DNA from 3 places in the Telluria sp. ZB4P36 genome. Region 3 is predicted to be linked to each of the others. Evidence: predicted binding sites of a transcription regulator. Region 3 holds the regulator's gene; each other region holds the start of a gene.
What was found. The regulator sigma-54, encoded in region 3, starts transcription at its own class of promoters, with help from an activator protein. The targets are predictions, from matches to a motif close to TGGCANGNAANCTGCTTT.
Positions count from the first base shown of each region.

Region 1: AC56LK_RS20300 (PEP-CTERM sorting domain-containing protein) is a predicted target of sigma-54. The motif match lies at 6,516-6,533, and genes of this name have one in related genera.
Region 2: AC56LK_RS07035 (PEP-CTERM sorting domain-containing protein) is a predicted target of sigma-54. The motif match lies at 5,086-5,103, and genes of this name have one in related genera.

Region 1 is NZ_JCASIE010000018.1:99,440-107,479, forward strand. It holds gene AC56LK_RS20275 (polysaccharide biosynthesis tyrosine autokinase) at 1-586, opposite strand, end outside; gene AC56LK_RS20280 (polysaccharide biosynthesis/export family protein) at 657-1,742, opposite strand; gene AC56LK_RS20285 (energy transducer TonB) at 1,895-3,616, opposite strand; gene AC56LK_RS20290 (MBL fold metallo-hydrolase) at 3,720-4,700, opposite strand; gene AC56LK_RS20295 (DUF5710 domain-containing protein) at 4,807-5,151, opposite strand; gene AC56LK_RS20300 (PEP-CTERM sorting domain-containing protein) at 5,458-6,441, opposite strand; gene AC56LK_RS20305 (hypothetical protein) at 7,320-7,892, shown strand; partial or broken gene AC56LK_RS20310 (transposase) at 7,956-8,040, shown strand, end outside.
Region 2 is NZ_JCASIE010000003.1:387,634-395,673, forward strand. It holds gene AC56LK_RS07005 (TonB-dependent receptor) at 1-159, opposite strand, end outside; gene AC56LK_RS07010 (FadR/GntR family transcriptional regulator) at 280-1,005, shown strand; gene AC56LK_RS07015 (metallophosphoesterase) at 1,226-2,062, opposite strand; gene AC56LK_RS07020 (adenylyltransferase/cytidyltransferase family protein) at 2,078-2,551, opposite strand; gene AC56LK_RS07025 (PilT/PilU family type 4a pilus ATPase) at 2,562-3,749, opposite strand; gene AC56LK_RS07030 (hydrogen peroxide-inducible genes activator) at 3,924-4,865, shown strand; gene AC56LK_RS07035 (PEP-CTERM sorting domain-containing protein) at 5,158-5,757, shown strand; gene AC56LK_RS07040 (YaiI/YqxD family protein) at 5,843-6,298, opposite strand; gene AC56LK_RS07045 (PEP-CTERM sorting domain-containing protein) at 6,353-6,922, opposite strand; gene AC56LK_RS07050 (PhoX family protein) at 6,951-8,040, opposite strand, start outside.
Region 3 is NZ_JCASIE010000023.1:57,430-65,469, reverse strand. It holds gene ilvA (threonine ammonia-lyase, biosynthetic) at 1-14, shown strand, start outside; gene queF (NADPH-dependent 7-cyano-7-deazaguanine reductase QueF) at 69-902, shown strand; gene AC56LK_RS22165 (PTS sugar transporter subunit IIA) at 1,254-1,736, shown strand; gene hprK (HPr(Ser) kinase/phosphatase) at 1,779-2,714, shown strand; gene rapZ (RNase adapter RapZ) at 2,749-3,627, shown strand; gene AC56LK_RS22150 (enoyl-CoA hydratase/isomerase family protein) at 3,634-4,719, opposite strand; gene hpf (ribosome hibernation-promoting factor, HPF/YfiA family) at 4,859-5,212, opposite strand; gene AC56LK_RS22140 (RNA polymerase factor sigma-54) at 5,271-6,746, opposite strand; gene lptB (LPS export ABC transporter ATP-binding protein) at 6,746-7,528, opposite strand; gene lptA (lipopolysaccharide transport periplasmic protein LptA) at 7,525-8,040, opposite strand, start outside.

The DNA.
Region 1 (8,040 bases), on a different contig from region 3:
CGGCGCGCGCGGTCAGCACGAACTCGCGGTTGAGCCAGGACTCGGGCACCTCGAACACCGAGACGTCGGCCTTCTCGCCGCCCCACACGTAGCCGCCATAGCCGAACAGGCCGGGGTTGGACAAGTTGCCCGCGTTCTGGGTGGCGAACCAGAAGCCGGCCACGGGGAAGTACTTCGGCTGGACTTCGATGTAGAGCTGGAGGTTGTCGACCGCACGCGACACCACCATGCGCGAACGCAGCAGCTCCATCTCGGCGATGGCCGCCTTCTTGGTCTCGAACAGGGACGAAGCCTCGCTCAGGATGTTCTTGGACGCGTTCGGACTTTCCTCTTCGACGTGGATCATGAGGTTGGCCTCGTACACCGGCTTGGCGACCAGCGCATACAGCACCGCCACCACCGTGATGAAGGCCGTGATGCTGCCGATCAGCCAGCGGCTGTCGTACAGCGTGTTGAAATAGCCCTTCAGGTCGACGGTCGGTTCTTCCGGCAAGGGCTCGGGCGGCCGCGGGTCGAAGGGCACCGACAGCACGGGCGGGCTGTGGGAAATGTGGGTCAGCGGATGGGCGTCGGCAGGATTGCTCATGGTAGCGGACCTCGCTCGGTAACGGTGCTCGGAATCGGGTGCTCGGAATCGGGTGCCCGGAGACCGGTGCTCAGGGCCGGGTCGTGACGCCGACCGCGGACGTCAACGCTCCCGGGAACAGCAGGCTCAGGTGGCGGTTCCAGTTGGCCAGCGGCGACGCGGCGACGTAGACCACGTCCTTCGGCCGCAGCTCGAAGGATTCGGCCATCGCCAGGGCGCCGCTCACGCGCGCGTCGAGCTGGAACACGCGGGTGCGCTCGGGCGTCTTGCGCACCACATAGATCTGGCGCGCGTCGCCGCTCAGCGGGCTGACACCGCCGCTTTCGCCGAGCGCCTCGTTCAGGGTGAGGCGGCCGTTGTGCATGGTGAGGGCCTTCGGCGTGACCACCTCGCCTGAGACGAAGACCTTGCTTTCGTCGCGCGAGTGGACGCGCACCACGTCGCCGTGTTTCAGCAGCACGGTGCCCGGGTTGACGCCCTTCTGCACCAGGTCGCGCAGGTTGATCATGTAGCGGCGCGAACCGCGTTCGACCATGATGCGGCTCTGGTCCGCGCCGGCCAGCATGCCGCCGGCGCGGTTCAGCGCTTCGACCAGGGTCATGGGAATATCGTTGATCGGCTGCAGGCCGGGCGCCTTGACTTCGCCGTCGATGTAGACCCGCTTGCTGCGGTAGGACTGGACGCGCAGGGTCAGGCTCGGTTGGGCGATGTAGCGCGCCAGCTTTTTGGTCAGCAGCGCCCTGGCCTGCTCTTCGGTCTGCCCCTCGAGGTGCAGCAGTCCGATCAGGGGAAACTGGATGCGGCCCATATGGTCGACCGCGAAGCCCGGCGGGACCACGTTGGGCGCTGCGGTGCCGCTGTCGGTGGCGGCGGTGGCGGCGGTCATGCCGCCGCCGGCAAGCTCGGGGTGGTCCCACACGACGATCGACAGGATGTCGCCCTGGCCGATGGTGTACGGCGCCGGATCGGGCACGATCAGCGGCGACAGGTCTTGCCGGGACTGCTCGGCCAGCGCGCGCCGCTCACTGTCGATCAGCTTCTCTGTGATCAGTTCCGTCGGCGGCGCATCGCCCCCGCCGCCATCCTTCCCGCCGCCGGCGAAACCGATGCCGGTGCTACAGCCCGGCAGGACGAGGGAAAGGACACATGCCAGCACGAGCAGCCGGCAACCCGATATTGCAACTGAACAAATCGCAGCCATGATTGTTGCCTGTCAAAAATAGACGTCTTACTTGAACGGTTCAGTTCAGCGTACGGCGTCCATCAGGCTTGGCTTTGTAGTTGATCAAACTGCGGCTGCGGCGCGGTTCAGCGTATTTCCTCGAGTAACTTCAGGCCGTCGGCAAAACGCCAGATGCGGCGGATTTCGATGATGTCGAAGCGCGCGGCGACGTTCGGCGGGAAGGCGGAGTAGCGGGCGTTGAGGCGGACGAAGCGGCGGACCGCATCGTCCATGTCGGCCCGGCCGCTCGAGCGCACGATGGTGACCTCGTCGACGCTGCCGTCGCTGCGCAGCGACAGGCTGACCAGGGGATCGATCCTGACCTCGCTCCTTGCAAACTGGGCGCCGCCGAGGACCGCCGTGCGTTCCAGTTTCTGGCGCACGCTGTCGACGTAGAGGCGCAGCGGCACGTCGCGCTCGGCGCCGTCGGCGAGCGCGCGGCGCGCTCCGGCGGCGTCGCCGAAAGGCCGCGCCGGGGGCGGCGCCACGTTCGGGATCGTGATGCCGCGCAGCAGTTCGCGCGCCCGGCTGGCCGTGGCACTGCCCGGGCCGCCGCCTGCAGAGCGGTCTCCCGCGCCGTCGCCGGGTGCACTTCCATGACCGTCACCACCAGACCCGGGTATGCCGTTGCCGGCCATGGCCGGCCCCGCAGCAGCCTGCAGCCGCTCGGCGGCGGCACGCCGCCCCGCTTCTTCGGCACGTTCGTGCGCCAATCGTTCCGATTCCAGGCGCTCCTCGGCCAGGCGGCGCGCCTCCGCCTGGGCCTGGGCCTGGCGGCGTGCGATTTCCTCGGACGCAAGGCGTTCTGCTGCCAGCCGTTCGGCCGCGGTGCGCTCGGCCGCACGCTGCTGCTCGGCTTCGGCGCGCTGGCGCACTTCCAGCTGCTGGCGGGCGATGCGTGCCCCCTCGGCCGCCTGCTGTTCGGCCGCCAGACGCTCAGCGGCCAGCTGCGTCGCCTGACGCTGCTCGGCAGCGCGCTGCTCCGCTTGCTCGCGCTCGACCTGCTGCTGCTGCGCAAGCTGGCGTGCCGCCAATTCCTGTTCGGCGAATTTCTGCTCCGCCTGCTGCCGTTCCAGCCGCTGCCGCTCTTCCGCCTGCAAGGCGGCTTCGCGCTGGGCCAGCGCTTCGCGTTCGCGCCGGGTCACGAGTTCCTGCTCTTCGCGCAGCAGGCGCGCGGTGTCCGCCTCGCGGCGCTGGCGTGCTTCGGCCGCGGCGATCCGGTCCGCTTCTTCCTGGCGCTGGCGCTCGGCCTCGCTGGCCTGCTCGTCCTCGCGCGCCGCGACGGCCACCTCCTCGGCTGCGGGCTGGGCATCGGCGTCGCTGCTGACGGTACTCGGCACGCTGTCGGGTTCGATTTCGGCCGGGGGTGGCGCCACGGCGAAGGGCGCATCGGGCTGCGCCAGCGATGCGATCACCGGCGCCGCCAGCGGGGCGCGGCGCTTCGGCTTCTGGCGCCGCACCGGCCGGGCGGCAGGCTTGGGCTGCAGCGCTTGCGCCAGCTCGACCCGCTGGGGACGCGGGTCGACCAGGCGCAAGCCCCTTGCGGGCGCGGCCGACGGCGCCGGCACGGGCGGCAGCGGCGGCAGCGCAGATGCGGGAAGGTCCACGGGAGCCGGCAAAGGTGGAGGCGCCGGCGGGGCCAGCCTGACCTGGATCGGCCCGCCCGAGCCGGCATCGAAGCCGGGAACCCCGAACTGCAGCGACAGCAGCAAGCAATGCAGCAGAGCCGATACCGCAATGCCGGTGACGAGCCGCCGGTCGCGCTGGGCCAGGGAATCGTTCGGGCTGGGATCGTGCGCTCGGGGCATGCCGTGGCTTGGAAGCAATTATTGTCAGGCTAGCATCATAGCGTTTACTCGGCAGTATGGCGAGTGCGCACGATTGAGCAGATCCGACACCCGGCCCGGCCGGCTAAGGCGGTACCCGGCCGAAGGAATAGGTTTCGCCGTGGCCGAGGTAGACCACGTCCTTCTCCAGCCCCGCCGCCTTCACTTCGCGGGCAAAGTCCTCGAGCGGCGACTTGAACACGTCATAATCGTTGTAGTGGATCGGCACGGTCTTCTTCGGCCGCACCACCTGCATCATGCGCACGCCGTCCTTGCCGTCCATCGTGACCTTGACCACGCCGAGGATGCGGGTGCCGCCCAGGTGCAGCAGCGCCAGGTCGATGTTCGGGAAACGCTGCGGAATCGCGCGGATGTCGTCGTAGACCAGGGTATCGCCGCTGATGTACATGCGGTAGTCGGGTGCGGCCGGGTCGGCGCCGAAATCCAGCACCGAACCCATCACCTTGGGCAGCAGCACCGCCACGCCCGCCGGCCCGTGGCGGCCCGGAGTCGCGGTCACGCGCAGGCGCGCGGCGCCCTTGCTCACCTCGAGCCGGTCCCAACTGCTCAGTCCGAACGTATGCGTGAAGCCGTGGCGCTTGAGCCGCTCGCCGCCTTCCTTGGTGGTGACGATCGGGGTGGAACGCTTGAGCCGCTCCTGCACCAGCTGGTCGAAATGGTCGCCATGGAAGTGCGACAGCACGACCAGGTCGACCGGCGGCAAGTCCTCGAATCGGATGGCCGGGTTGGTCTTGCGTTCCGAGGTCAGGCCATAGCCGAGGTGCACGTGCTCGCCCTTATGCAGGAAATTCGGATCGGTCAGGATCGTGAAGCCCTGGAAGCGGATGATGACCGTAGCCGTGCCGATGAACTGCACCGTGCCGGTATCGGCGGCCTGCGCCGGAGCAGTGTCCGCCGCCAGCTGCAGCGTGAAGGTTTCGCCCTGGGCCGGCGTGGCGGTCGCGTCGGCGCGGGCAACGCAAACCGTGGCGCACAGCGCTGCAAACAGGATCGGCGTTGGAACGCAAACACGAATACAACGCTGGAACAGTCGTGCGAACGACATGGTCGACCTCCGGAAACGCGCAGCCCGGGACGGCCTGCGCTGCCGGAACGTTAACACGGCAGCGTAGCGGACGGCGTTCGCTTGCTTATGCGATTCTCAAGGGCGGCTAGAGTTTGGCGACCAGCCCGGCCAGGTGTAGACGCGCCTTCTGCCATTCGGTATCGGCCAGCGCCGCGGCGCATTGCGCGCAGGGCGCGAAAGGATTGCAGTCGTGGTCGAGCGCGACGTAGTTCGTGCCGGTCACGGTCTTGCCCTGGTAGCTGTCGACGCGCTTTCCGGCCCCTGCCGTGGTCGCCGGGGAGGCGCTATCGCCGCCCTGCCCGGCCCACTTCGCGAAGGCATCAGTGGCGACGCCGTCCGGGACATACCAGCGGCGTTTGGTGGGATTCCAGCGGGCGCCGAGCGCTTTCGCTTCATCCTTCTCGGCATAGGGAACAGTCAGGAAAAGCATGGGGGTCCGAAAGTAATGGTCGGGAACGGCGATACGGCACCGGGACCGTGATCTTACTGCAAGGGGCCGCCATCGTGAAAGTGCCGCGACAGCCATGTGCGTGCGCGCGTGATCGGGGATGGCCTGCCCAGCTGGGTTCGAACCAGCGACCCTCAGCTTAGAGGAGCGATGCTCGTTCACCAAAATCCTTATTTAAATCATATGCTTGCTTAGCGATCGCTGCGCTATAGAAATTGGTTTCGTCGCTTTGCAAGTGCTTGATTTGCTTGACTTCACTTTAGTTGAATAGCGCAGATTTAAGGCGATTTACGTTGCTGGCCTATCTGAGCCGGAGGCGGAGAGATCGCCTGAGGTAGGGACCAGTAGTGACTCTTCCCAAGCACGTTGGACTATCCAGCGTTGGCCATAAGCGGAAGGCCACATGTCAGTTATTGAGTATGGCGCTGCCTTGCTGATTCGAGCGCCACGCAACTTTTTTAGAGGAGGCATATTGCAGCTACAAGCCTCCTCTGGATTCGCCCTAGGTAGTCGAGCTAGCGGATGTGCGCCCCCCCAGCGCCTACCTATACTGGCCAAAATTCCGATGGCAAATAGAGCGATGGAGGTCGGCTCCGGAAGGTCTACCCCTGCCAACGACAACAGTTCTAAGTCAGACTGCGATGCGAAAACCCGCTCCGCTAAAGGATCTGTACCATTTGTTACCCAACCATCCGAATTTGTCGGAATAAGATTTAGGATTGAAATCGGGGAAGCAAAACTTGCTGTGACAAAAAACGATGCTGATTCGCCTTCTTTTACCCAGAGACTCTTGTTTGCAGTGGGGAAAAATGCACCGTCACTGTCGCCTACTGGATCGCCAGTGTTAGATGTCAAGTTTAAAGTGAAAGGAACCTGGTCCGTAATAGTTCCCGGAAGGAGGCGCCTTCCCTTCTCAACTGTACAGGACAGGAAGGGCGCACACGCTATTGGATCATTGATTACCTCCAATATAGACTCCCAAAAATAGAGATTTATATTGAGCGAACCATTCAGCGTCGTGGGACCACCCGTACAAACCTGATTTTGATAGGTAATAAGCCCGAGCAATAGATGCGCTCCGTTTCCGACTCTACGAAATTTTGATTGCTCCCAACCGGAAAAAGTTACGCTCGCACATCCAGCGAAGTTCCCCGTAGCAACGCTGCCAGACGTATCGTAATAATCAGCGTCGGACGGTATTGGTCCGGCGTGAGCAGGAATTTCCAAAAGCAAACTACCCAATACGAGAAGCCCGAGAAATAATTTTTTCATTACCGCCTCCGAATTTGATTAAATTGAGGACTGAGCTGCTTTCCCTATACGGATTCACCTTCCGCATGCGACGTACAGCAATATCCATACCAACTTATACAAGTCAAAGACTTAGGCGGCTTGATTCGCCAGATGTAAATCCTGCCGACAAATGAGGTACTTCCTTAAAGCCAAGGGGCATTATTTGCAGAAACGTTGCCAAACCCGGATTAAAGAATTAAGTAAATGCTTTGGGAAAACAGATTTCATTACCACAAAAGTTAGTAAGTATTTTGTGGTCTTCCTTAATCCATTTCGTTTTGAAAACTTGGCAGCGTTCCATCGCATCGTACCAGTCAATTCGGCTGGTTGTACGGCGAGGGTACTGGCACACGAGGTTGCGAAAGTAGGCTTGCCACTCGAGCTCGCTTCCCCTCAATTGCTTCAACACCTATGCACCGCTTACCTGGACGGCCCACTCCTGCGCCCACTCAGCTCCATCCGCCCCGCGCTCCAGGCCTTTGAACAGCATTCGGCTGGAGCCAAGGGTCGGCAACTTGACGTCGCACAGGACCGGCAGGATCGGCTGCATAGTTGAGTCGTTACGGTCGGACAGCTTCAACTCGTAGATTCCACCCACGCAAACGAGCGACAGAATGCCACTTGTGCTTGCATCGGCCTGGATATCCCTGTCGTGCTTTCGCCTGCCGCGCTCACGCATCTTTTTACGGTACTGTACATTTGTACAGTATATTAACCTAAACTAGGGGCTCCTGTGTCGAAGAACTTTACATTCTGACATCGGCATGTTTAAGTGGCTAACGTAAATTAATGATTCAAAAGAATATTTCTCACAGGCGTACATCTTGCTTCACTGAACGCTTTCAGTGGAGCCCGTTATGAGCAAAAAAGCTGCCCTATTGTTCAGCCTAGCCCTGTGCAACCTGACAGCCAGCGCTGCCCCCATCAAAATTGTATTCGAGGCTGTAGTAAATTTTAATCATCATCTGTTGGTCGGAAACGAAAATTTATATAAGAACACTCTGATAACTGGAAGTATGATTGTTGACGTCAATGCGGCGCCGACCATATCGAGAACATTTGAAAACACCGAACACTTTCTGGTAGAAGCTGGCTGGGGCAAAGCACCGGTAATCCTTAGTACTCAGTTTTCTGCGGCCTTCGGAAACTTCTCTGTGAACTACGATCCACCGACAAGGACGTTCAGCAATATAGTCCACGAAAGATCGACCGGTGCACAAAATGGTTACCGTAAATCCTACTACGTTGGTAGTGGTGGTCAGTCATTAGATAGTCTCGGAAATGGTCACCAGATCGCGCAGAATTTCATAATGCTTCTGGATGGATCCGACTTCTCTGCGCCTGAATTCGGAATAGGCGGCTACGGTACTATCTTCAACAACTTCTATGACCTTTCCGAGGTAGTCGATCTTGGTAAGGTGCGCTGGTAATCCTCCCACAAAAAGAGCACGATCAGAAGTAGAATTTTCTACTTAATACACAGAAAGCTCTACATGAAGACGTCCCGCTTTACCGACAGCCAGATCATCGCCATCCTCAAGCAGGCCGAAGCCGGCAGCCCAGTACCAGAGCTGTGCC
Region 2 (8,040 bases), on a different contig from region 3:
GGCAATGCGCTTGATCGTGGAACCCGTGATCTCGACCTTCTGTACCGGCTCGGTGGCGGGGTTTTGCTGGGCCATCGACTGGTTGGCCAGGGTCATGGCCGCAAGCGCGATGGACGATAAGGCGAGACTGCGCGGCAATGCAGGGCGGTTGTTGTGCATGTTGTCTCCAAAGTTATTATTGGGTTTTAACTCACCAGTCATCAGACGACTTGCAGCCAAGTATAATTAAGCAGTAATTACAACGCAAGTCGTCAGACAATTATTTTTTTGTAGATCAACATGATGAGCACCCCATTCAAACGCCCACCCTCGCGCGCCCAGGACGTCGTCATGCACGTCTCCCGGATGATCGAAGATGGCCGCATCAAGCCGGGAGAGAAGATCCCCTCCGAGGCCGACCTGATTGCCTCGCTGGGCGTCAGCCGGTCGGTCGTGCGGGAAGCCGTATCCCATCTCCAGGCAGCGGGCATGGTCGAGACATTCCAGGGCAAGGGCACCTTCGCGGTCAGCGCCACGCCACAGCGAATGGGACTCGACCCAGACTCGATCGAGACCATGCAGGACGTCCTGGCAATCCTGGAGCTGCGCATCATGCTCGAGGCCGAGGCAGCCGGCCTGGCGGCGACGCGGGCCAGCGAGCCCCAGCTGGCGCAGGTAAAGGCGGCCTTGCATGATTTCATGGAGACTTGCCGCGCAGGCGGAGACACCGCCGAGACCGATACGACACTGCACCTGGCGATCGCACATGCCTCGAACAACCGCTATCTGCACGACACGCTGCACCACCTGGGACGCCATTTCATGCCGCGCACCCGGCTGCTGACCGCCCGCCTGTCACGCGATGCGCCGGCCGTGTTCATCGAACGGCTCATGCGCGAGCATGAGGATATCGTCGACGCCATTTGCCGGCGCGATCCGGAGTCGGCGCGCGCCGCCATGCGCAATCACCTCGCAAACAGCCGCGAACGCCTGCGGCGGGCTGCCGAAGCAGCAGCACACGCCTAACCCCCCCCTTTCCGAATTCACGACGCGCTGCGCCGCCGGCGCAGCGCGTCCAATCGCCATAACGACGCGCAAAAACAACCTGGCAACTCATCAGACGTCTGACTAGTAAACTCGGTCCAGTAAAGGCTTGCGGCGTGACGAACAGCCGGGCTCGGCGTGAAATGGGGAGTATGGATTGACGGAGGAAAGCGGCGCAGCGAATCGCGCCCTGCTCATCCCGTCATGAAGGAATTTTTTCGTGCAACATGTCCACGACCATCTGCCGGGTCGCCACGTCCCAGGTGGCGAGCACGCGCTGCGGGCAGCGGGCGAAGATCGTCGCCAGGCCATCCTCGTTCCATCGGTGCAGGGCGAAGGCCGGCTCGCCCTGCTCCACCAGCGGCCGTCCATCGGGCGCATCGGGCTGCATCGGCGCGAAACCCAGGCTCAGGTCCGAGGAAGACGAGGGACAGGTCGTCACCGTCCGGCCCTTCCAGTGGAACACGCCGCCCAGGTGGACATGGCCGCTGCAGATGCCGGCCAGGTTCGCACCCTGCAGGGCGGCGTCGAGGCGGGCGATCCAGTCCTGCGCCGGCCCCGGATCGATCCAGGGAATGCCGACGTCGACGGGTGGGTGATGCATGAAGACCAGCACCGGCGCAGCGCCGATGCCCTGCAGCACCGCCCGCAGCCACTGTGCGCGCGCAGAGCAGAACGCGCCGCCATGGCGCCCGTCCTCCAGGCTGTCGAGGACCAGGACCTGCAGTCCACCGAGCGCGCCGCAGCCCTGGACGAAGCCCTCCGTAACATGGCTGTCGCCGAACACGGCGCGGAAATGTGCGCGGCTGTCGTGGTTGCCGAGCGCCAGGCGCAGCGGACCGGACCAGCGTTCCAGCGCCTTCCGCAGGTGGCGGTAGCTTTCCAGCGCCCCGTCGTCGGCCAGGTCGCCGCTCAGGACCAGCAGCTCGGGCCGCGGCTGGAGCGAGGCCAGGTGATCGAGCACGCGCTCGAGGCGCGCCAGGTTCGGATGGCCGGCATCCGCATGCAGGTGCAGGTCGGTGACTTGTGCGATCAGCATGCGGTTCTCCTGGTGTCAGCCCCGGATCTTCGCCACCAGCCTGGTGGTCGAGCGGTCGTGCTCGAAGTCGATGGCCACTGCGCGTCCGCCATAGGCCAGCACCGCCTGCCCTTCGGGAATCTTGGTCATGTCGTAGTCGCCGCCCTTGGCATAGATTTCCGGACGGGCTTCGAGCACCACCTCGAGCGCGGTATCCTCGTCGAAGTCCACCACCAGGCTCACCGATTCCAGCGCCGCCAGCACCGCCATGCGGTCGGCCAGGGTATTGTGCGGGCGGTCGTCGCCCTTGCCGAGGCGCTTCACGGAAGCGTCGGTATTCGCCGCCACCACCAGCGAGCCGCCCAGCGCGCGCGCCTGCGCGAGGTAGGTCACGTGGCCGCGGTGCAGGATGTCGAATACACCATTGGTGAGCACCACCGGCTTGGGCAGTGCGGCGATACGCTGCGCCAGTTCGGCGCGCGTGCAGATCTTGTTTTCGAATGCGGGCATACGGTTCTTTTTACGTGGTGGTGGGTGCGTCGTCTTCCGGTTCTTCCTCGATCTGCATCGACAGCTCGGTGGCTTTGGCTCCCCCTTCGCCGGGGCCCTTGCGCTCGCCCGACAGCTTGATCTGCAGGCGCAGGCCGTTGGCCGAGTCGGCGTTGCGGATCGCTTCGTCGTAGCCGATGTAGCCCTTGTTATACAGCTCGTACAGGGCCTGGTCGAAGGTACACATGCCGAGCTCGCGCGACTTGTGCATGATCTCCTTGATGCTCTGGAAGTTCCCCTTCAGGATCATCTCGCCGATGGTCGGCGTATTGAGCAGGATCTCGATCGCCGCCTTGCGGCCCTTGCCGTCCTCGGTACGGACCAGGCGCTGCGAGACCACCGCGCGCAGGTTCGAGGACAGGTCCATCAGCAGCTGGTTGCGGCGCTCTTCCGGGAAGAAGTTGATGATGCGGTCCAGGGTCTGGTTGGCATTGTTCGCGTGCAGGGTGCCCAGGCACAGGTGGCCGGTCTCGGCGAAGGCGATCGCGTGCTCCATGGTCTCGGTGTCGCGGATCTCGCCGATCAGGATCACATCCGGCGCCTGGCGCAAGGTGTTCTTCAGGGCGTTGTGCCAGGAATGCGTGTCCACGCCGACCTCGCGGTGCGTGACCAGGCAGTTCTTGTTCTTGTGGACGTACTCGACCGGGTCTTCCACGGTGATGATGTGACCGGCCGAGTTGCTGTTGCGGTAGTCGATCATCGCCGCCAGCGTGGTGGACTTGCCGGAGCCGGTACCGCCGACCACCAGCACCAGGCCGCGCTTGGTCATGACGACGTCCTTCAGCACCTCGGGCAGGTCGAGCTTCTCGAAGTTCGGGATCTCGGAGGCGATGGTGCGCACCACCATGCCCACGCTCTGCTGCTGCACGAAGACGTTGACGCGGAAGCGGCACACGCCGGGCAGCGAGATCGCAAAATTGCATTCCATCTCGGCCTCGAACTCGGCGCGCTGGCGCTCGTTCATCAGCGACAGAGCAAGGGCGCGCGTGACCTCGCCGGACAGGCGCTGCTGGCTCAGGGGCTTCATGGCGCCCTGGTGCTTCATGCTGGGCGGGAAATCGCTGGAGATGAACAGGTCGGAACCGCCCTGGTGGTGCATGACCGTCAGCAGCTTGTGGATATAGGCCTGGGCTTCCGCCGGGCCGAAGGTGGACGACATGGCTTACCTCTCGAGAACGCGGGTGAAAATCCTGCACGGCAATTATATAGGCTAAGATTCGCCGGCCATGCATCCCGCATCGTTCTATTTTTTGAAATCCTGGCTGACTAAATGCCAACATTGTGTCAGGATGGACGGCAATACAGCCGTGACATCCTGGGCCCAGATAAACCTATGACACTGACCGAGCTGAAATACATCGTCGCCGTCGCGCGCGCCAAACACTTCGGCCATGCCGCCGAAGCCTGTTTCGTCGCCCAGCCCACCCTTTCCGTCGCCATCAAGAAGCTCGAGGACGAGCTCGGGGTGACGCTGTTCGAGCGCGGCGGCTCCGAGGTCTCGGTCACCCCCCTGGGCGCGCAGATCGTGGCCCAGGCCGAACGCGTGCTGGAACAGACCGCCGCCATCAAGGAACTGGCGAAGCAGAACAAGGACCCGCTGGCTGGCCCCCTGCGTCTCGGCGTCATCTACACCATCGGCCCCTACCTCCTGCCGCCGCTGGTCAAGAAGCTGATCGACGACGTGCCCCAGATGCCGCTGGTGCTGCAAGAGAACTACACCCACAAGCTGCTCGAACTGCTGCGCCAGGGCGAGCTCGACGCCGCCATCGTGGCGCTGCCCTTGCCGGAGCACGGCATGTCGATCCAGACCCTGTATGACGAGCCCTTCGTGGTCGCGATGCCGCGCTCCCATCCCTGGGCCAAGCGCAAGGAAATCCCGGCCGACGACCTGAAGCTGGAAACCATGCTGCTGCTGGGTGCGGGCCACTGCTTCCGCGACCAGGTGCTGGAAGTGTGTCCGGAAATGGCGCGCTATTCGTCGCCCGGCAACGGCATGCAGCGCACCTTCGAAGGTTCCTCGCTGGAGACCATCCGCCACATGGTGGCGAGCGGCATCGGCCTGACCGTGCTGCCGCGCGCTTCGGTGGCCGACATGCACGACCCCAATGGCCTGCTGACCTATGTGCCCTTCGCCCATCCGGCGCCCTCGCGCCGGGTGGTCATCGTGTGGCGTAAGAGCTTCACGCGGCGCGCGGCGATCGACGCCGTAGCGCAGGCGGTCGGCGAGTGCAGCTTGCCGGGCGTCGAGATGATCGCGCTTGAAGCCGCCGCCTGAATGCTGTATCGGCAGTGATTTTGTTATCGAAAATCACCAAAATCAGTTCATTTCTTAATATGCCGAACAGGGCAATTCCTTCGACCCTCGGCGGCGAGCGACAAAGTTCCCATAAATTTCATATAGTTAATTTCCAGTATTCACTACTAACTGTCGATTAACTTTACAACCAAGTTTCTCATAAACGTAAATACATTTAACAATCAGTTACTTACCTAAGTGGCATGCTAGTTGCATTAGCTTTGGGGGCTAGGCCGTCCTTATAAATAAAGCTCGCCACGAAGGAGTAATCATGATTTCCAGAAAGTTGGTGAAGGCACTTCTGCTTGTATCCCCCTTGCTCGGCATGTCGGCCGCTCAGGCTGTTCTCGTCAACTGTACTGCTGTAGCGACTACCAATGCCAACTCGAAAGTTAAAAGCGGCGCAGTGACCGCGGTGAACGCCTGCCAATTCATTTCACCGGAAGATCAGAGCAATATTGCTTCGATCGCGAATATCAATGCGGCCGGTTTTTTCGGTTCCAGCAATTGGGCTGCCAACGGGGGACAAGTCCAGGTCAATCCCCCCAATGACCAGTTGGGCACTTGGGCAATTTCTGGTGCCAATTTTGCCGCTTTCGATTACATGATCGTGTTCAAGGACGGAAACAACACCAACCTGATCGGTTTCTTGTTCAACGAATTGTTTAGTACGGGCACTTGGACTACTCCATTCACCAATCCTCCGTTCACCGATCTCAATCAAAATCAAAAGAAGGACGTATCCCACTATACGATCGTCCAGCGTCCGGGCAAGCCCCCTGTCGACATGCCGGAGCCTGGCATCTTCGCATTGATGGGTCTGGGTCTTGCAGGCTTCGCCGCAGCGCGCCGGCGCTCTGCAAAGAAGTAAGGCAGATGGAAGCCGCCCTTGCCTGCATCGCGTCGGTGCAGGCAAGGGCGGCGTTCTCTATGCGATAGTCAGCGAGCCTGACAGTTCAACTCCCGGCACGCCGCCGCGCCAGTTCACGGTCGAGGGCATTCGCGAAATTCTGGCGGTCGGCCTGGCTGAATGCGGCCGGACCGCCGGTGTCCACCCCGCTGCCGCGCAGCTCTTCCATGAAGGCGCGCATCGTCAGCTGCTGGGCGATGGTGTCCTTGGTGTACCACTCGCCGCGCGGATTGAGCGGCAATCCACCCTTCTCCAGCACCTGGGCCGCCAGCGGAATGTCGCCGGTGACGACGATGTCGCCGCTGTGCACGCGCGCGACGATCTCGGCGTCGGCCACGTCGGGTCCGGCCGGCACCTGCAGCGCGCGGATATAGCGCGAACCCGGCACGCGGATGAGCTGGTTGGCCACGAGCGTGACCTCCAGTTGCAGGCGCTCGGCCACACGGAAGAGGATGTCCTTGATCACGGCAGGACAGGCGTCGGCATCGACCCAGATGTGCATATTCAATAGAGAGCTTGTCGGAAGGCCGATTGTACCGGCAAGCTCGCTTGCGCCTCAGTCCTTCTTGCGGCGCCGCGCCGCGGCCATCAGGCCGGCGATGCACAGCATCGGCAGCACCAGCGCGGCCGACGAGGGTTCCGGCACAGTGGCGGTGATGCTGAAGCTGTCGCCGGCGGCCAGGCCGCTGGTGTCCAGCAGCCAGTCCTGGCCGCCGCCCAGCACATTACCGAACTGGAACTCGGCATATTCCGGCATCGCGAAGCTGATGGCGGCCGCGTTGCTGCCCGCCTGTACCGACCCGACGCTGCCGAAGGCCGGCGTGACGCTGCCGGCGCCTGCGAACGCGATGCCCTGCAGGCTGAAGCTGAAGCGCTCCAGGCCCGCGCCGGCGAGGTTGCGTACCAGCGCGTTGAAGCTCAGCGGGCCTCCCAGGTCGCCGGCTTCGAGCACGAAGTTCAGCGTGCTCGGGCTGAAGCCTTCCAGGTCGAGGTCGAACGAGACCAGGCCGCTCCCGCTGTAGTCGGTCACGCCGTTCGAGCCGGCGCTGCCGCTCAGGACGACGGCCTTGGCGGCGCCGGACAGCGCCAGGGCGGCAATCAAGCCAAACAGTTTAGTGGGTTTCATGGGTTTCTCCGTATGGTCTGGGACAGTCTTACAGCGGGCCCTTGGCCCAGGGACCGGTGATCGCGAATGTCACGCCCGGGGTCTGGATGTTGACGAACAGGTAGCGGCCGGTCGGATCGAAGCAGGCGCCGGCGAATTCGTTGGCGCGGTGGTCGCCCGCCAGCGAGGCCAGCTTGCCCGCGTCCTGTAACTGGGCGCTGCCCAGTTTGATGTTGTTCTTGGCGAAGATATAGGCGTTACCCAGGCCGGTCAGGCCCATCAGGCGCTGGCCGAAGCCGAAGGCGTCGGTAGCGGCGGTCGAGGCGTCTTCGCAGATCAGGATGGCGTTGCGCGGGCTGACGGTCAGGTTGTCGCCCATATTGCCCACCAGTGGGCTCGGGCTGGAGTAAATGCACTTCAGCACCTGGGTGGCCAGGTCGAGCTCCCAGATCGTGCCGCGCTGGACGGCACCGCCCGCGGTGTCCATCACATACATCTTGCCTTGCGCGTACCAGATGCCTTCGCCACGGTTCATGCGCGCGGCGCCCTGCACCCAGCCTTGCACGAAGGGGCCGGCGGCATTGCTGATGACCACGCCGCTCAGGCCCGCCGCGCTGCCGCGGTTCGCGTCCGGGTCGGCAATGTTCACCCACTCCAGTTCGACTGTCGCATCGACCGGCATGGTGGCCAGGTTGACGTTGTTGATGCCCTTGACCTTGGCCATCTGCAGCACGCCGCCCATGGCCAGGCTGCCCGGGGCGCCGTTCCTGATGTCCGGGATGAAGCGGTAGAAGCCCGACTTGCCGGAGGAATCCTCGGTCTCGTACACGATGCCGGTGGCCGGATCGACGGCGGCGGCTTCGTGGGCGAAACGGCCCATGCCGATGATCGGCTGGCCGGTGGTGAACGCCGGGTCCGGATGAACTTCGAACACGTAGCCATGCTTCTTGCCCGAGGCGCTGACGGCGTCCGAACCGGCTTCCTCGCAGGTGAGCCAGGTGCCCCAGGGGGTGATGCCGCCGGCGCAGTTGGTCTGGGTGCCGCCCAGGCTCGGGGTCATGCTGACCCAGTTCCCGTCACGGAACAGCAAGTTGGTGGTGCCGCCGCCGAACTTGTTGGTCGCGGAGCCGCTCACGGTG
Region 3 (8,040 bases):
TCCTTGGGACATGATCCCCCTACGCGATCCGGCGAGCACACAATGCGGGCCGGATCCGCAATCGATGAATGATGAATACTCCTGATCAATCGCCTCTTGGCAAATCCTCCGCGTACCAGAGCCAGTACGCTCCCGAGCTCCTGTTTCCGATCCCGCGCCTGCAAAAGCGCGAGGAGATCGGCCTGGGCAGCGGTACCCTGCCCTTCTTCGGGGTCGACATCTGGAACGCCTACGAGCTGTCCTGGCTGAACATGCGCGGCAAGCCGCAGGTGGCGATCGCCACCATCACGGCGCCCGCCGATTCGCCCAACATCGTCGAATCGAAGTCGTTCAAGCTCTATTTGAACTCCTTCAACCAGACCCGCGTGGCCGGCGTCGATGCACTGGGCGAGCTGCTGCGCCAGGATCTGTCGGCCGCCTTCGGCGCGCCGGTCCACGTGAGCATCACCACCCCGGATGCCTTCGGCAGCCTCAAGATGGGCGAGCTCGAGGGCACCCTGCTCGACCGCCTCGACGTCGAGATCGACCAGTATGTGCCGTCGCCGGCGCTGTTGTCGGCCAATCATGCGGAAGGCCCGGTCGAGGAGACCCTGGTGTCGCACCTGCTGAAATCGAACTGCCTGGTCACCGGCCAGCCGGACTGGGGCACCGTGCAGATCCGCTACGTCGGCCCGCAGATCGACCAGGAAGGCCTGCTCAAGTACCTGATCGGCTTCCGCGAGCACAACGAATTCCACGAGCAATGCGTCGAGCGCATCTTCATGGATGTGCTGCGCCAGTGCAAGCCGACCAAGCTCGCGGTCTATGCGCGCTACACCCGCCGCGGCGGCCTCGACATCAACCCCTGGCGCGCGAACTTCAGCACCGGCAAGCCGGGCAACCTGCGCACCGCGCGCCAATAACATCACGGACGCATGGCCGCAAGGGCGGCTGTGCGTTTTCAGCCACATCTCATCACTTTTTTTCGTGTCAAAACGGCACGAAATGGGCTGCTTAAAATAAGTGCAACATACGTCGAAAAGATGGCGACGGGGCCGCGTTGCCCCCGTTTTGCGGTGGTTTCCGGACGTTTTCGCTTAGGAAATTGCGTTTTGTTGCGAGGCAGATTTCATAACAAAACCCTAGGCTTTTGCCGAGTCGTCCCCATGTAGTCGACTGTATGCCCGTACAGATGCGAAATCGAATGTCACTGCCCTGAAACAGGCCTATAATTCCGCCTCGCAAGCAGCTACCCTGTGCATCGCACACTAGTCATGACGAACCTTAGCAAAATCCTCTCGCTCGAGAATGTGCAGCTGGACCTGGAAGTTTCCAGCAAAAAGCGCGCATTCGAGCAGGCCGGCCTGATCTTCGAAAACAACTGCGGCATCGCCCGCTCGACCGTGTCGGACAACCTGTTCGCGCGCGAGCGTCTCGGCTCCACCGGCCTCGGCCATGGTGTCGCCGTGCCGCACGGACGGGTCAAGGGCTCCAAGAGCCTGAAGTCGCCGCTGGCCGCCTTCGTGCGCCTGAAGGAGCCGATTCCTTTCGAATCGCCCGACGGCCAGCCGGTCAACCTGCTGTTCTTCCTCCTGATTCCAGACCACGTGACCCAGCAGCACCTGGAGATCCTGTCGGAAATCGCCGAGCTGTTCTCGGACGAAGCCGTGCGCAACGCGCTGGCCACCGACCCGGATCCAAAATCGGTCCACGAGCGCATCATCAACTGGCAACCCAGCCTGCAGGCTTTGGGCTAAACTGTCTACGCGGCAATTCGCCGCGACCTTGACGACATGCCCATGCTGCAAACTCCGCTGACCATCCAAAGGCTGTACGACGACAACCGTGACAGCCTCCAGCTCGGCTGGTTCGCCGGCTTCCCCGGCGGCGAGCGGCAGATCGCGGGCGACGCGGCCTCGGCCGCCGACCAGGTCGGCCACCTGAACCTGATCCACCCGGGCCGCATCCAGGTCTTCGGACACCAGGAGCTGAACTACTACCACCGCCTGAAATCCAGCTCGCGCACCCACGTGATCGGCGAGCTGATCGGCGGCGGCCCGCCGGCCCTGATCATCGCCCAAGGCCTCGAAACCCCGCCCGACATCCTCGCCATCTGCGACGAGCAGAACATCCCCCTGTTCTCGACCCCGCTGCCGGCGGCGCAGGTGATCGACTTCCTGCGCGTCTACCTGTCCAAGAAGCTGGCGCAGCGCGTGATCATGCACGGCGTATTCATGGACGTGCTGGGCGTGGGCGTCCTGATCACCGGCGACTCGGGCCTCGGCAAGAGCGAGCTGGGCCTGGAACTGATCTCGCGCTCGCACGGGCTGGTGGCCGACGACGCGGTGGAATTCTCGCGCATCGCGCCGAACATGATCGAGGGCCGCTGCCCGCCGCTGCTGCAGAACCTGCTGGAAGTGCGCGGCCTGGGCCTGCTGGACATCAAGGCGATCTTCGGCGAGACCGCGGTGCGCCGCAAGATGCGCCTGAAGCTGATCGTCCACCTGGTCAAGCGTGGCGCGCTGGACGAGGAAGTCGAGCGCCTGCCCTTCCACTTCCCGACCGAAGACGTGCTCGGCCTGCCGGTGCGCAAGGTGGTGATCCCGGTGGCGGCCGGCCGCAACATCGCGGTGCTGCTGGAAGCCGCGGTACGCAACACCATCCTGCAGCTGCGCGGCATCGATACGCTGCAGGAATTCATGGAACGGCAACGCCAGGCGATGAGCGGCGACTAGCCGATCGATCATCCATTTGGGGTATCATTGCCTCATGCACATCGTCCTCATTACCGGTATTTCCGGCTCGGGCAAATCGGTTGCCCTGAACGTCCTGGAAGACGCAGGCTATTACTGCGTCGACAACTTGCCGCCGGCCCTGCTGCCGGCCCTGGTCTACGCGGTCAGTGAAAAAGGCACGGAGAAGATCGCCGTCGCGGTCGATGCGCGCAGCGCCGAATCGCTGGTGGAGCTGCCGGTGAGCGTGCGCCACCTGAAGGAAGAAGGCCATAACGTCAAGGTGATGTTCCTGACGTCCAGCACCCACTCGCTGGTGGCGCGTTTTTCCGAAACCCGGCGCAGCCACCCGCTGTCGCACGAACTGCGCCCGGGCGAGAACCCCGCTTCGCGCCGCACCCTGATCGAATGCATCGCCGAGGAACGCGAGCGCCTGTCGGCGATCGAGAACCTGGGCCACGTGATCGACACCTCGGAACTGTCGGCCAACAAGCTGCGCGCCTGGGTGAAGGAACTGACCGACATCGGGGAGGCGCCGCTGACGCTGTTCTTCGAATCCTTCGCCTTCAAGGTGGGCGTGCCGCTGGATGCCGACTTCGTGTTCGACGTGCGCGCGATTCCCAACCCCTACTACGACCTGGCGCTGCGTCCCCTCACCGGCAAGGACGCGCCGGTGATCGCCTTCCTCGACGCGCAGCAGAGCGCCCTGGACATGCTGGAAGACATCCGCGCCTTCGTGGAGAAGTGGCTGCCCTCGTTCAAGACGGACAACCGCTCCTACCTTACGGTGGCAGTGGGGTGTACCGGCGGGCAGCACCGCTCGGTGTACATGGCGGAGAGGCTGGGGGCGTATTTCGGGAAGACCGAGCGGGTGATCATTCGGCATCGCGAGCAGCCGAAGCACGCGGCCCAGTAAAACCCGTTACGACAAATGCCGTAGCGGATGCGCATACTCCGGCCACACCGGCTCGAAGAAGCGCGCCACCATCTCCGGCGTCACCTCGTCCAGCGTCGCCGGATTCCACTTCGGCTGGTTGTCCTTGTCGATCACCAGCGCCCGCACGCCCTCCAGCACTTCGCCGTGCTCGAAGTTGCGGCGCACCAGGTTGCGCTCCATGCGCAGGCAGTCCGCCACCTCCAGCGCGGCCCCGCGCAGCAGCAGCTCGCGCGTCACGCACATCATCAAGGGCGAACGCTGGCACATCGCCTTCAACGCCTTCTGCGCGAACGGGTTCTCGTCGCGCGCCAGCGAGGCCGTGATCGCGCCCACCGTGGCCGCGCCGAAATGCGCGTCGATGACGGCGCGCTGGGCCTGCAGCTCGCTCGCACCTACTTGCGCGGCAAACTGCGACGCGAAGCTGCGGATCGCCGCCGGCAGCTGCGCGCCCGGGGTCGACTCCACCAGCGCCATCAGCCCGGCCAGCTCGGCGCCCGGCACGAACACGTCGGCCAGCCCCACGTAGAGCGCGTCGGCGGCGCCGATCGTCAGGCCGGTCAGGCCCAGGTACTGGCCCAGCTGGCCCGGCGCATGCGACAGGAAGTGGCTGCCGCCAACGTCCGGGAACAGGCCGATGTTCACCTCGGGCATGGCCATTCTGGTGCGGTCGGTCACGATGCGCAGGCCGCAGTCCGGGCCGCCCTGGGCGATGCCCATGCCGCCGCCCATCACCACGCCGTCCATCACGGCGATGTAGGGTTTCGGGTAGAAATGGATCAGGTGGTTGAGCGCGTATTCTTCGGTGAAGAAATCTTCCAGCAGGGCGCTGCCGCCCGTCGGGCCGACCTGGCCCATCTCGTGGAAGAAGCGGATGTCGCCGCCGGCGCACAAGGCCTTCTCGCTGCTGCTGGTGATCACCACCGCCTCGATGTCCGCGTCATCCTTCCACTGCAGCAAAATGGCGGTCAGGGCGCGCACCATGTCGAGCGAAAGGGAGTTCAGGGCTTTTGGCCGGTCGAGCGTGATGACGCCGGTGCGGTTGGCGACGCGGGTCAGGACGTAATCGGTCATGATGGTATTCTGTGGTCGAAAAGACATGCATTCTACAGAACACCTGCGTAAAACTGGAAGCGCGGAAAAGTAACAAGCGCAGTAAACGCAAAAAGGGCGTCCCCTCAGACGCCCTTGCTGGTATGCGGTCGCCCGTTATTTACGCGGCGGCGGCTTCTCCGTTGTCCGGAAGGCGCTTGTGCGCCACGTGGTTATGGTCTTGCAGCATGGATTTGTGTTTCAGAACCTGCCTGTCCAGCCTGTCCATCAGCGTGTCGATCGCTGCGTACAGATCCTGCGCCGCGCTTGCCACATGCAAAATTTTGCCAGATACCTGTAGGTTGATCTCGGCTTTTTGCCGCTTTTCTTTTTCGGTGAGGTTATCGATGGCAAGGAACACGTGGGTGTCGATCACGTGGTCGAAATGGCGGGTGATGCGCTCGAGCTTATTCTGAACGTATTCACGGATGGCGGGGGTGACTTCGAGATGGTGGCCGCTGATTGTGAGGTTCATACACACTCCTTAGGGAAGGTGCCCTGCCCGTGCCACAAGGTGAGAATGGGCAGTAGCTTTACAGGGATTTGCGGAGGCTGACGGGCGGAATCTTGAGCGCTTCACGGTACTTGGCGACCGTCCTGCGTGCAATGACCATACCTTGTTCCCCGAGCATCTCCGCGATCTTGCTGTCGGATAATGGGTTCCTAGGGTCTTCTGCTCCTGTCAATTGCGCAATGAGTGCGCGGATCGCCGTCGAGGAGGCTTCTCCCCCCGCTTCGGTGGCGACGTGGCTTCCGAAGAAGTACTTCAGCTCAAACATGCCGTGCGGGGTCAGCATGTATTTCTGAGTAGTCACACGCGAGATCGTGCTCTCGTGTAGGCCTAGTGTATCAGCTATCTCACGCAAAACAAGAGGGCGCATGGCAACCGCGCCGTGGCTGAAAAAGTTGCGCTGGCGCTCGACAATTGCCTCGGCGACACGCAGGATCGTGTCGAAGCGCTGGCGCATATTCTTGATGAGCCACTTGGCTTCCTGCAGCTGCGCGCCCATCTGGCTTTCGCTCTTTCCCTGCTTGAGCAGGTTGGCGTACAGGGAGTTCACGCGCAGCTTCGGCATCACGTCCGGATTCAGCGACACCGCCCAGCCGCTCTTGGCGCGCCGCACGATCACGTCCGGCACCACGTAGTCGGACACGCCCGCGCCGAAGGCCGCACCGGGGTGCGGATTGCACTGGCGGACCACGGCCTGCACCTCGCGCAAGTCTTCGTCGTCGCAGTCGAGCGCATTCTTCAGCTTGGTGTACTCGCGCTGCGCGAACCAGGTCAGGTAGCCCTCGACGATCTTCAGGGCCAGGCGCCGCGTCACCAGCGGCACGCCCGGCATGCGGCGGATCTGCAGCGCCAGGCACTCGGCCGCGCTGCGCGCGCCGACGCCGACCGGATCGAGGCTCTGCACCAGCGCCAGCGCGCAGCGCAGCTCGTCCATCTCGATCTCGAGTTCTTCCGGCAGGCGCGCATGGATCTCGTCGAGCGGCTCTTCCAGGTAACCGTTGTCGTCGAGCGCGTCGATCACCAGCTCGGCCAGCGCGCGGTCGCGCTGGCTGCAGGCGCTCATGCGGATCTGTTCCGCCAGGTGTTCGCGCAGGGTGATGCTGTCGGCTTCCAGCTGCGGGCGGCCATCCTCGTCGTCGCCGCTGCGGGCGCCGCCGCCTTCGCCGCCCCAGTCGCTGTCGGCCTCGCCGCGCTCGCCCTCGCCGCCGCCACCCTCATCGAAGCCCTCGCCTTCCGCCTTGGCGCCTTCTTCGGCCGCCGGCTGCGGCGCCGGCGCATCGCCGTTTGCGGGTGCACTGTTGATGGCGCCGTCGGCCAGCAGGCGCACCGAGCGGTCGAGCGGATCGTCGAGCCGCTCGAGCAGCGGGTTGTCGTGCAGGATCTGCTCGATCTCCTGGTGCAGTTCGAGCGTGGACAACTGCAGCAGCCGGATCGACTGCTGCAGCTGCGGCGTGAGCGCCAGGTGCTGCGAGGTGCGGAGCTGCAGGGATTGTTTCATTACATCCTGAAGTGTTCGCCGAGGTAGACGCGCCGCACGTTTTCGTTGGCGATGATGTCGTCAGGCCGGCCCGAGGCCAGCACCGCGCCCTGGTTGATGATGTAGGCGCGGTCGCAGATGCCGAGCGTCTCGCGCACATTGTGGTCGGTGATCAGGACGCCGATGTTGCGCTCTTTCAGGAAGCGCACGATGCGCTGGATCTCGATCACCGCGATCGGGTCGACGCCGGCGAAGGGCTCGTCCAGCAGCACGAAGCGCGGGTTGGTGGCGAGCGCGCGCGCGATCTCGACGCGGCGCCGCTCGCCGCCCGACAGCGACAGCGCCGGGTTCTCGCGCAGCTTCTCGATCTGCAGCTCGGCCAGCAGGGTGTCGAGGCGCTCGTTGATCTGGTCCTTGCTGAGCGGCTTGCCGTCCATGCGCTGCAATTCCAGCACGGCGCGGATGTTGTCTTCCACCGTCAGCTTGCGGAACACCGAGGCTTCCTGCGGCAGGTAGGACAGGCCCAGCACAGCGCGCCGGTGAATCGGCAGGCTCGAGATGTCGGTGCCGTTGATGTCGATGGTGCCGGCGTCCGAGGGCACCAGGCCGACGATCATGTAGAAGGAGGTGGTCTTGCCGGCGCCGTTGGGGCCGAGCAGGCCGACCACTTCGCCGCACTCCACCTGCAGCGACACGTCGCGCACCACCAGGCGCTTGCCGTAGCTCTTCTGCAGGCCCTTGACGATCAGGGTGCTGCAGCCCTCGCCCGCCGAGGTCATCGCCGCCGTCATGGATGCCGTCATTGCTTGGCACCCTCAGTTGCAGATGCGGCCGGCGCCGTGGTGCGGCGTGGCGCGATGATCAGGGTGCCGCGGCCGCCGCCCACCTTGCTGGCGCCGCTGGCGTCGTTGCGCACCTGCGCGACTTCACGGCGGTTGTCGTAGGAGATGAAGGGGCCCTTGATCTCATTGGTCATGCGGCCGTTCTCCAGCTCGCGCACTTCGGCGGCGGTGAACAGCTTGACCAGTTCGGCGCGCTCGTCGTATTCGATGCGCTGGGCCTGGCCCTCGACCCACAGGTCGGGACCGCCGTCGCGCTTCTGGCGGAAGGTGGCGGTCTTGCCGTTGTTCGCGGTGAGGGTCACGCTCATGTAGCCCTCCGGCGTTTCCTTGACCAGGGCGCGGTCGGATTTCAGCACCAGCGTGCCGCGCGTGAGCACGACGTTGCCGGTCAGGATGCGGGTCTGGGTGACCTCGTCCACGTCGAGCGAATCGAAGTTGATCACGGCCTGCTTGAGCGAATCGGCGCGCTCCGC